2 regions of the Pantoea sp. PGP6 genome follow, and region 2 is predicted to be linked to the other one. Evidence: predicted binding sites of a transcription regulator. Region 2 holds the regulator's gene; the other holds the start of a gene.
The links. Region 2 encodes LexA, which represses DNA repair genes until DNA is damaged. Its sites were predicted from a motif close to TNCTGTATGTACATACAGNA; they were not measured.

Region 1 (5,262 bases), 100 kb from region 2:
GGGGTTGCCCGCCGGGTTCAGCCAGTAAATCACGGTGGCGATGGTGACCAGCGTCATAAAGAACACCCCGGTCGCACCCCGATTACCCCGGAACACTTTGTCCGACATCCAGCCACACAACAGCGTTCCCGGAATGCCGGCATACTCATACAGGAAGTAGGCCCAGGAGGACTTATCCAGCGTGAAGTGCTTCACCTCTTTCAGGTAGGTCGGTGACCAGTCCAGAATGCCGTAGCGCAGCAGGTAGACAAACACGTTTGCCAGGGCGATGTACCACAGCAGTTTATTGGGCAGTACATATTTCATGAAGATCTGCTTAGCCGTCAGCTCTTCTTCATGGCTGGCATCGTAATCCGGCGGATAGTCGTTTTTGTACTCTTCAATCGGCGGCAGACCACAGGACTGCGGCGTGTCGCGCATCAGGGCAAAGGCGATGAACGCCACCAGGATGGCACCAAAAGCGGGCATGTAGAGCGCCGCTTTCCAGTCGTTGAACCACGCCATACCGAGCAGAAACAGCAGTGGCGGCAGGCCGCCGCCAACGTTATGGGCGCAGTTCCACACTGAGACAATGCTGCCGCGCTCCTTCTGTGACCACCAGTGCACCATGGTCCGTCCGCACGGTGGCCAGCCCATTCCCTGGAACCAGCCACAGATAAACAGCAGGACGAACATCACCATGATGCTGGAAGTGGCCCACGGCACAAATCCCATAAACAGCATCACCGCAGCAGCCAGGATCAGCCCGGCCGGTAAAAAGACGCGCGGATTTGAGCGATCGGACACCGAGCCCATGATGAATTTGGAGAAGCCGTAGGCGATGGAAATGCCTGACAGGGCGAAACCGAGGTCGCCACGTGAAAAGCCTTGCTCCACCAGATACGGCATGGCGAGCGCAAAGTTTTTTCTGACCAGGTAGTAGGCGGCGTAGCCGAAAAAGATCCCGATGAAAATTTGCCAGCGCAGGCGACGGTAGAGCGGATCAACGCGATCCGCTGCCACCTGCGGCTGACGTGGTGCAGGTTTAAAAATACTCAGCATCAGTGAGGCCCTCCAGGGCACTTTATGGTTTTTACATTCCCAGTGGTTGGGTCAAAAAAAAGCAAAGGGAAAATGGCGGTGTGATGTTCCATTTCGCGCAAAGAATAAAATTAGTGACGCGGCGTTACTGTGATGTGTGACACATTTGTTACAGTTTTATTACACTTAAGAGCGAAAGTGATCATCAGATGGTTTATTTCGCGCATTTTGCGCCGCAGGCAGGCGTGAAAAGAGAAGGTGATGCTAACCAGCCGTAACAAAGCTCTTGTCGGTTGTATTTGTTTGCCTGGTAAATAACCAGATGTAAACCAGATAGTGCAGCCGCCTGACAGCACATTGTTTACACTGTCGCTCTGTTAATTTCGGGGTCGTTACCGTGTTCTTATTGATTATTACCACCATTCTGTGGGCTTTTTCGTTTAGCCTGATTGGCGAATATCTTGCCGGTCAGGTGGACAGCTGGTTTTCCGTGCTGATGCGACTGGCGCTGGCCGCGCTGGTCTTTTTGCCGTTCCTGCGCTGGCGCGGCTATCGTCCCTCAACGCTGCTGCTCTATATGCTGGTGGGGATGTTGCAATTAGGGGTGATGTACCTGCTGAGTTTCGAAGCCTACCTCTATCTCAGCGTGTCAGAGTTCCTGCTGTTTACCGTGATGACGCCGCTCTATGTCACCCTGATTTATGATCTGATCAGCCGCCGTCCGCTGCGGGTCGGCTATATCTTCAGCGCCTTGCTGGCGGTAGCGGGTGCGGCCATCATTCGCTACGACAAAGTCAGCGATAACTTCTGGACCGGCCTGTTGCTGGTGCAGCTGGCAAACATCTGCTTTGCTGCCGGTATGGTGGGCTATAAGCGCCTGCAGGAAACCCGTCCGATGCCGCAGCACACCGCCTTCTCCTGGTTCTATCTGGGGGCGGTGGTGATCGCGGTAATCGCCTGGTTTGCCTGGGGCAATCCGCAGAAATTACCCACCACCTCACTGCAGTGGGGCATTCTGGTGTGGCTGGGCGTGGCCGCTTCAGGGCTGGGCTACTTTATGTGGAACTATGGCGCGACCCAGGTTGATGCCGGCACGCTTGGCATCATGAACAACATGCACGTGCCTGCCGGTCTGCTGGTTAATCTGGCTATCTGGCAGGAGAAACCGCACTGGCCGAGCTTCATTGCCGGAGCGCTGGTGATCCTCGCCTCGCTGTGGGTGCATAAGCGCTGGGTGGTGGGGCGCGGTGACCGATCATAAACAGGGCTGTTGCATGGATGCGGCCTCCCGGGCTGGCGCGTCCGATCGCGAAGGAATCTCACATCCCTGTGGATCGTCCGGGCCAGGGATGGCGAGGCCGTGCTGCATGGATGCAGGCTTTCTTTGCGATCAGGTGCGCCACTTTTGACCACGCAGGTACCCGACGCGATCGGCAACAGAAGTTAAGCAGGTTTTTCACTCTTCGGACGCTGAATCATCGCCAGCCCTTTCAGGAAGTTGCGCAGAATCTGATCACCGCATTCGCGATAGTTCTTATGGTCAGGCTTGCGGAAAATTGCACCGATTTCCGCCTGCGAAACGGTAAAGTTCACGCGTTTCAGTACCTCAGGAATATCGGTGGTTTTCAGATCAAAGGCGATGCGCAACTTCTTCATAAAGATGTTGTTATTCATCTTGCGCTCAATGGACGGGGCGGGCATCTCTTCGCTTTTACCGCGACGGTAAAAGATCAGGCCGTTGAGGAAGTAGCCCATCAGCACATCGGGGCAGGGACGGAACGCCGCATCTTCATCTTTTTTCAGCCACGCCTGAATATCCGTCTGTGGGACTTCACACTGCGCCAGCGCAAAAATTTCCACCATTTTGGCATCGCTCAGATCGAGCATGTAGCGCACGCTGCGCAGAATATCGTTGTTAGTCATGGTGAGATCTTCTCATGGTCAGTCGACAGGCTGCGCATTATAGGGGATTTTGCCCACCTCCGCGCAGGTTTGTACCCTCCGACTTAACGCTGCAATATCGCACCGGGCTGTAGCGCATCGCGGACAAAAGGCAGATGTTCACAGGCATGCTGGCGGGCAAAGCGGATAAAGGCTTCCAGCACCGGCTGACGCTGCTCGCCATCGCGCACCGCGGCATAAAGACGGCTCCACAGCCCGTCACCCAGCGTTTTGGTTACCACCAGTCCCTGCTTCTCAAAACTCTCTACCACCCAGTGCGGCAGCGCGGCAATTCCCATGCGGGCCGAGACCATCTGGATCATCAGCAGGGTGTTATCTACGTTTTTCAGCGCCGGGCTGACGCCGGCCGGTTGCAGAAAGTGACGCCAGATATCAAGGCGCTGACGCTGCACCGGATAGATCATCAGCACCTCGTCGGCCAGATCCTCAGGGGCAATATGTTCAACCTGCGCCAGCGGATGATCCGGTGCCAGCACCAGTCGCACTTCAAAATCAAACATCGGCGAATAGAACAGCCCGGAGCGCGCCAGGATGTCGGAGGTCAGCACCACATCCAGCTCGCCCTGCTGCAGCGCAGGCTGAGGATCAAAGGTGACGCCTGATTTGAAATCCATCACCACCTGCGGCCAGCTCTGACGGAAATTATCCAGTGCCGGCGTCAGCCACTGGATGCAGCTGTGGCACTCAATCGCCACCCTGAGAGTGGTCTGCTGCGGCTCATGACAGGCCTGCAACGCTTGCTGGATCTGCGGCAGCACCTGTTCGGCCAACTGCAGCAGGATGTCGCCCTGTGGCGTGAAGCGCAGCGGCTGACTTTTACGCACAAACAGGCGGAATCCCAGCCGCTGTTCCAGATCGCTGAACTGGTGGGACAACGCCGATTGCGTCTGATGAAGCTGGGATGCCGCCGCCGCCAGCGAACCCGTATTACGCAGAGCCTGAAGCGTCCGCAGGTGCTTGAGTTCGATCATGAGAGTCCTTCACATCGAAAGTGAACATATTGCGCTTGAGGAACATACAGTACCCGCAGATTATAGCGGTGTAAACATCTGGACGGCTAAACATCTTTGGCTGTCAGCCAAAGTGAAAGATTATCTGGAGAACAGCGAATGACAATCCTTAACCATACCCTTGGTTTTCCGCGTGTCGGCCTGCGCCGTGAACTGAAAAAAGCCCAGGAGAGCTACTGGGCCGGTGACTGCAGCCAGCAGGAATTACTGGCGGTGGGCCGTGAATTGCGTGCACGTCACTGGCAACAACAAAAAGAGGCCGGGGTCGATCTGCTGCCGGTGGGTGACTTTGCCTGGTACGATCATGTGCTGACCACCAGCCTGATGCTGGGCAACGTGCCAGCACGTCATCAGAATAAAGAGGGTTCGGTTGATCTGGATACGCTGTTCCGTCTGGGCCGAGGCCGCGCGCCGACCGGCGAACCTGCGGCGGCGGCGGAAATGACCAAGTGGTTTAACACCAACTATCACTACATGGTGCCAGAATTTACGCCGGGCCAGACCTTCCGGCTGGCCTGGACTCAGTTGCTGGATGAAGTCGACGAGGCGCTGGCACTGGGCCACAACATCAAGCCGGTGCTGCTGGGGCCGGTGACTTATCTGTGGCTGGGTAAGGTCAAAGGGGAAGCGTTTGATCGTCTGTCGCTGCTGAAAGCGATCCTGCCGGTTTACCAGCAGGTGCTGGCCGAGCTGGCAAAACGCGATATCGAATGGGTGCAGATTGATGAACCTGCGCTGGCGCTGGAGCTGCCGCAGGCGTGGCGTGAGGCGTTTAAGCCCGCCTACGATGCGTTGCAGGGACAAAGTAAACTGCTGCTCACCACCTATTTCGACAGTATCGGTCAGAACATTGAGGTGATTCGCCAGCTGCCGGTGCAGGGGCTGCATGTCGATCTGGTGCATGGCCGGGATGATATTCAGCAACTGAATCAGCAATTGCCCGCCAGCTGGCTGCTGTCGCTGGGGGTGATCAACGGGCGTAACGTCTGGCGCGCCGATCTGAGCCGCTGGTTTGAGCGCCTGCAGCCGCTGGTCGCTCAGCGCGCGCAGCTGTGGATCGGCTCCTCCTGCTCGCTGCTGCACAGCCCTATCGATCTGAGCGTTGAGACCCGGCTGGATGAGGAAGTGAAAAGCTGGTTCGCCTTCGCGCTGCAGAAATGCACCGAACTTTCGCTGCTGACCGAGGCGCTCAACCACAACGATGCCGCGTCACTGGCGGCCTGGAGCGCGCCGGTTCGCGCCCGTGCTCACTCCAGCCGCGTACATAACG
Region 2 (5,262 bases):
ATGGCCATCCTGCGCCAGCTGACGGACTTTTTCGCCGCCATTAACATTGATGCCCTGATAGAGCCGGCTCCAGAGCCAGCCCATGACGCGGTCGGTGACGCGAATCGCTTCATAGGAGAAGTTTGCCGCGATCTCTTCCATCATCTCAACCGCATTTTGCTGCGCTTTTTCATGGGAGATTTTTTTGCTGCGCGCTTCATCTTCAACCGCTTTTTCAATCGCTTTCGATTGCAGCAGACGATTAAACAGATCCTGACGTGCCGGTAAGCGTGGGCCAACCGCCGCCAGCCGCTGGCGGGCGAAATGAATGCGCGCCACCCGGGCCAGTTTCTGGGCGATTGATTGGTCGGTGCCGTGTTCGGTTGCCATGCGGCGCAGCGAAACGGTCGGCGAGAAACGGACAAAACTGTCGCGTCCATGCCAGATCACCGCAAAGAATTTCTGCACGCCGTTCAGCACCCGCAGGTGCGGCGTATCTTCGCCCTGAACCTCACGACCAGGCGCCCGGCCAAACATCACCGTCACCGGCAGCATCTGGATATCCAGCTTGGGGTTATTGCGATGCAGGTCCAGATAATCGTGAAAAATCTTCACCGATTCGACGCTGGGCACAAAATAGGGGAACACACGCGGGCCATCGTGGATAAAAACGTGGCGCGGCAGCAGCGAACCATCAATCTCCAGCGGAGAAAGCGGGTCGGGCAGATGATGCCGCAGGCACTGCGCGCGTAAAGTCAGTAAGTCAGCCTTCGAATCGTAAGGCAAAACGTACATAATGGGCCGGGTCGGGTCCAGACCATGTTCAGAAACGGGATCGGCCGGAATGGCCTTACTCTTTACCAAAAACGACAGTGGTAAATTCAGTAATTTGTAATAAAGTTTACGCCAACCTGACATAGACAACATGAAGCCTCTTGTTAGCAAAGCGCCGCAAGCATACCAGAAAGCGCAGCGAAGATCTGTGGTGGTGCCATTTGCACGCAGCCCAGACATTGACGTCAATCCGATGAAAGGGTTCCACTTATATGGCAAATAATGCCACGGGTCTTGTAAGAATAGTAAAAGCCGCAGGTTACTCATGGCAGGGCCTGCGTGCCGCTTGGCAACACGAAGCGGCTTTCCGCCAGGAGGCGCTGGCCGCGCTGGTGGCCATTATTGTGGCCTGCTGGCTGGATGTCGATATTGTCTCTCGCATCCTGATGATCGGGGCAGTGGTGCTGGTGGTCATTGTTGAAATCCTCAACAGCGCCATCGAGGCGGTAGTGGATCGTATTGGCCAGGAGCGCCACCCTTTAGCCGGACGGGCAAAGGATATGGGCTCGGCGGCGGTGCTGATCAGCATCTTACTGGCACTGTTTGTCTGGATCGCGCTGCTTTGGTCGCATTTGCGATAAGCCTTCCACAACGCGCCAGATGGCGCGTTTTGCCTGAGAATCGGTTTCCATTTCACCAATACCTGTATATACTCACAGCGACTGTATAAACAACCAGGGGGCGGGATGAAAGCATTAACCAGCAGGCAGCAGCAGGTCTATGACCTGATTCGCGACCATATTACTCAAACGGGCATGCCGCCTACGCGTGCAGAAATTGCCGCGCAGCTGGGTTTCCGCTCGCCGAACGCGGCAGAAGAGCATCTGAAGGCACTGGCACGCAAAGGGGTGATTGAGATTGTCTCTGGCGCCTCTCGCGGTATTCGCCTGTTGATGGAAGAAGAAGCATCTGAAGGTCTGCCGCTGATTGGCCGGGTTGCTGCCGGTGAGCCGATCATGGCGCAGGAGCACATCGAAACCCATTACAAAGTGGATCCGGGCCTGTTCAAACCTTCTGCCGATTTTCTGCTGCGCGTCAGTGGAATGTCGATGAAAGATATCGGGATTATGGATGGCGACCTGCTCGCGGTACATAAAACCCAGGACGTACGCAACGGCCAGGTTGTTGTGGCCCGTATTGATGATGAAGTGACGGTTAAACGCTGGAAGAAGCAGGGTGCTATTGTGCATTTGCTGCCTGAAAACAGTGATTTTGAGCCGATCATTGTCGATACGCGCGCCCAGTCGCTGACGGTAGAAGGTCTGGCGGTCGGTGTGGTTCGCAACGGCGAATGGCTCTGAGTCTGACATAACCGCGCATTCGTAGCGTCTGATGCTATTCTGTCTGCCCTAATTTTGTCGCTGCTGCTCCCCTCTCTGCAGCGACACCGAGCACGGAACTGCGAATGCGTTTTTTAACGGCTACCGACAAAAACCTCTGGCGGCTGGCGCTGCCGATGATCCTTTCTAACATCACCGTTCCCTTACTGGGGGTGGTCGATACTGCTGTCATTGGTCACCTCGACAGCCCGGTCTATCTGGGCGGGGTTGCGGTCGGCACGACAGTCACCAGTTTCCTCTTCATGCTGCTGCTGTTCCTTCGGATGAGTACTACCGGCCTGACGGCGCAGGCTTTTGGTGCCGGCGATAAAATGGCGCTGGCACGTGCGCTGACCCAGCCTTTAATTATTGCGCTGCTGGCTGGCGTGCTGTTCATCTGCCTGCGCTCGCCGATTACTACGCTGGCGGCCGATCTGATTGGCGGCGATCCCAAAGTTTTGCAACAGGCGGCACTGTTTATTCAGATCCGCTGGTTAAGTGCGCCCGCCACCCTGGCAAATCTGGTGATCCTTGGCTGGCTGCTGGGCGTGCAGTACGCGCGTGCGCCGGTCATCCTGCTGGTGATCGGCAATCTGGTCAATATTGTGCTCGATCTGTGGCTGGTGATGGGGCTGCACTGGGGAGTGGCAGGCGCGGCAACCGCGACCGCGCTGGCGGAGTATATAACGCTGGTCGTCGGGGCAGTGATGGTCTGGCGGGTATTGAAACTACGTGGCATCACCACCGCAATGCTGAAGCAGAGCTGGCGCGGCGATATTCAGCGGCTACTGCGTCTTAATCGCGACATTATGCTGCGTTCGTTAATGCTGCAGCTCTGTTTTGCCTCGCTGACCGTGCTGGGCGCACGTATCGGTCCGCAGGTGGTGGCGGTGAACGCCGTGCTGCTGATGTTTATCACCTTTACCGCCTATGCGCTGGATGGTTTTGCCTACGCAGTCGAAGCCTTCGCCGGTGAGGCGCATGGCGCGAAAGATGGCAGCAGGCTGCTGCGCGTCTGGCATTCTGCCTGCCGACAGGCGCTGGTGGTGGCTCTGATGTTCTCAGTAATTTATGCGTGTTTCGGCTCGCATATCGTGGCGCTGCTGACCTCGATTGAACAGCTGCAACAGGCGGCCGATCGCTATCTGATATGGCAGGTGATCCTGCCGCTGGCGGGCGTCTGGTGCTATCTGCTGGATGGCATGTTCATCGGTGCAACCCGCGGCCGGGAGATGCGTAACAGCATGATGGTGGCGGCACTTGGTTACTTCCTGACGTTGCTTAGCGTCCCGCTGCTGGGCAACCACGGCTTGTGGCTGGCGGTCACCGTTTTCCTGGCGCTGCGTGGCCTGTCGCTGTGGCTGATCTGGCGTAAACACTGGCAGCAGAACAGCTGGTTTAACGCCTGATAGCTGGCATCTGATGTCCTCCGGCTACAGATTATTCTGTATTGTTCCGGCAAACCTAAAATCTTCTACTACAATTAACCGTAAGCAGCGCAGTGAACCAGCGCTTTATATCGTCATTTTGTTTTCTTTCAAGATAAATGATGTAACCAAAGGATGACATAGAGGTCTGCCATGAATAAAGATCAAGCGAGCGGCAACTGGAAGCAGTTCAAAGGCACAGTAAAAGAGAAATGGGGCAAGCTGACCGACGATGATATGCAGGTTATCGAAGGCAAACGCGATCAGCTGGTCGGAAAAATTCAGGAACGTTACGGCTATGCGAAAGAAGATGCAGAGCGTGAAGTAACGGACTGGGAAGGTCAGAACAAAGATTACCGTTGGTAATCACAAAGATTTACGGATAAAGCTCCTACCCGCCGGTACGCTCATACCGGCAACCGCACAAGGATGTGCACATTACCCGCGTTTTCCCCGCTTTTTACCCTCACTTTGATGATCGTGCTGACAACTTTCATGATGGGTGCAGGCTTCGACTTCGACACAATTCTCACATAATCCATGCGCTTCAATCACGCTATGACGCAGGGCAAACTGTGCCTCACCAGCCAGTGTGGCGATAATCTTCTCTACTCCCTGCGCCTGCTTTTCGGTTACCGCCGCACAGCGATCACACACCAGCATGACCGAGGTGTGTGCCGGTGCCTCGAAATGGTGACACATTACGTAGCTATTATTGGACTCCACCCGGTGGATAAAGCCCTGTTCCAGCAGGAAGTCCAGCGCCCGATAGACCGTAGGGGGCTTGGCCTGGGGTTCGCTAACCCGGAGTTGATCCAGCAGATCATAAGCGCTGATCGATCCTGGCTGCTCAGCCATTAATCGCAACACTTCAGCCCGCTGCGATGTCAGACGCACGCCGCGCTGCAGGCACAGTTTTTCCGCCTGGGTCATTATTTGCTGTGACGTCATGTTTGACATGGAAACTCTCCGCTGGATAAGTGATGTTATTTTATCACACAAATTTTCGCGGCGCAGAGGTTGGTTTTTGCCTGATAAAACAGCAAATTCTGGCCGGTGGTCGATTAAAAACGCTGTGTGAGGATCAGGAGAGGCCGCTATCGGCACCCAATCAGATCCACTCGCCGACCGGTTAAGGTGGCCTTTTCAGCGCTTTTGCTTTGCATCTCACTGAGTTAAGAAGTAATGTTCAGCAAGACTTAAGAAATGTCTGGTATTATTTTATTTATTACCGGGTATTTTGAACAAAAATAAAGTTTTATTGATTGGAAAACATCCAATCCTTTGAATTAAGCGACTGTTTCCTTTGAATTCACAGCAATAACGCGTTAGCCAGGGTTCACAATAGGGCTAACAAACTATTCAGTCGTTGAATGTTTCAACGGCACTTTCTCAGGTGATGGCAGGCAAATGGTGAAAAAATCCGCTCAACGCTCAGCGCTGAAGTACACCGCTGTAGTGAACGCGCTTTTCCTTTCTTCTTCCGCCATGGCGGCGGGGACCTGGTATGATGCACGCAATGATGCCATGGGCGGAACCGGCGTCGCATCTTCTCTTTATGGCTCAGCCGTGCTGGCCAACCCGGCTTTGATGACGCGAGCTAAACCCGACGATAGCGTCAGTATTATTTTCCCTTCAGCCGGTATTCAGGTCACCGACAAAGATCACCTGATCGACAAAGTGGATGACATCACCGATACCGT

Region 1: metR (HTH-type transcriptional regulator MetR) is a predicted target of LexA. The motif match lies at 3,986-4,005, and genes of this name have one in related genera.

What each region holds. Positions count from the first base shown of each region.
Region 1 covers NZ_JBQBMA010000001.1:4,114,155-4,119,416, reverse strand. The annotation lists gene glpT (glycerol-3-phosphate transporter) at 1-1,041, opposite strand, end outside; gene ACLIBF_RS19880 (carboxylate/amino acid/amine transporter) at 1,418-2,281, shown strand; gene ACLIBF_RS19875 (YehS family protein) at 2,464-2,943, opposite strand; gene metR (HTH-type transcriptional regulator MetR) at 3,027-3,953, opposite strand; gene metE (5-methyltetrahydropteroyltriglutamate--homocysteine S-methyltransferase) at 4,092-5,262, shown strand, end outside.
Region 2 covers NZ_JBQBMA010000001.1:4,010,788-4,016,049, reverse strand. The annotation lists gene plsB (glycerol-3-phosphate 1-O-acyltransferase PlsB) at 1-897, opposite strand, end outside; gene ACLIBF_RS19445 (diacylglycerol kinase) at 1,026-1,394, shown strand; gene lexA (transcriptional repressor LexA) at 1,500-2,114, shown strand; gene dinF (MATE family efflux transporter DinF) at 2,219-3,541, shown strand; gene ACLIBF_RS19430 (CsbD family protein) at 3,713-3,925, shown strand; gene zur (zinc uptake transcriptional repressor Zur) at 3,998-4,519, opposite strand; gene ACLIBF_RS19420 (conjugal transfer protein TraF) at 4,970-5,262, shown strand, end outside.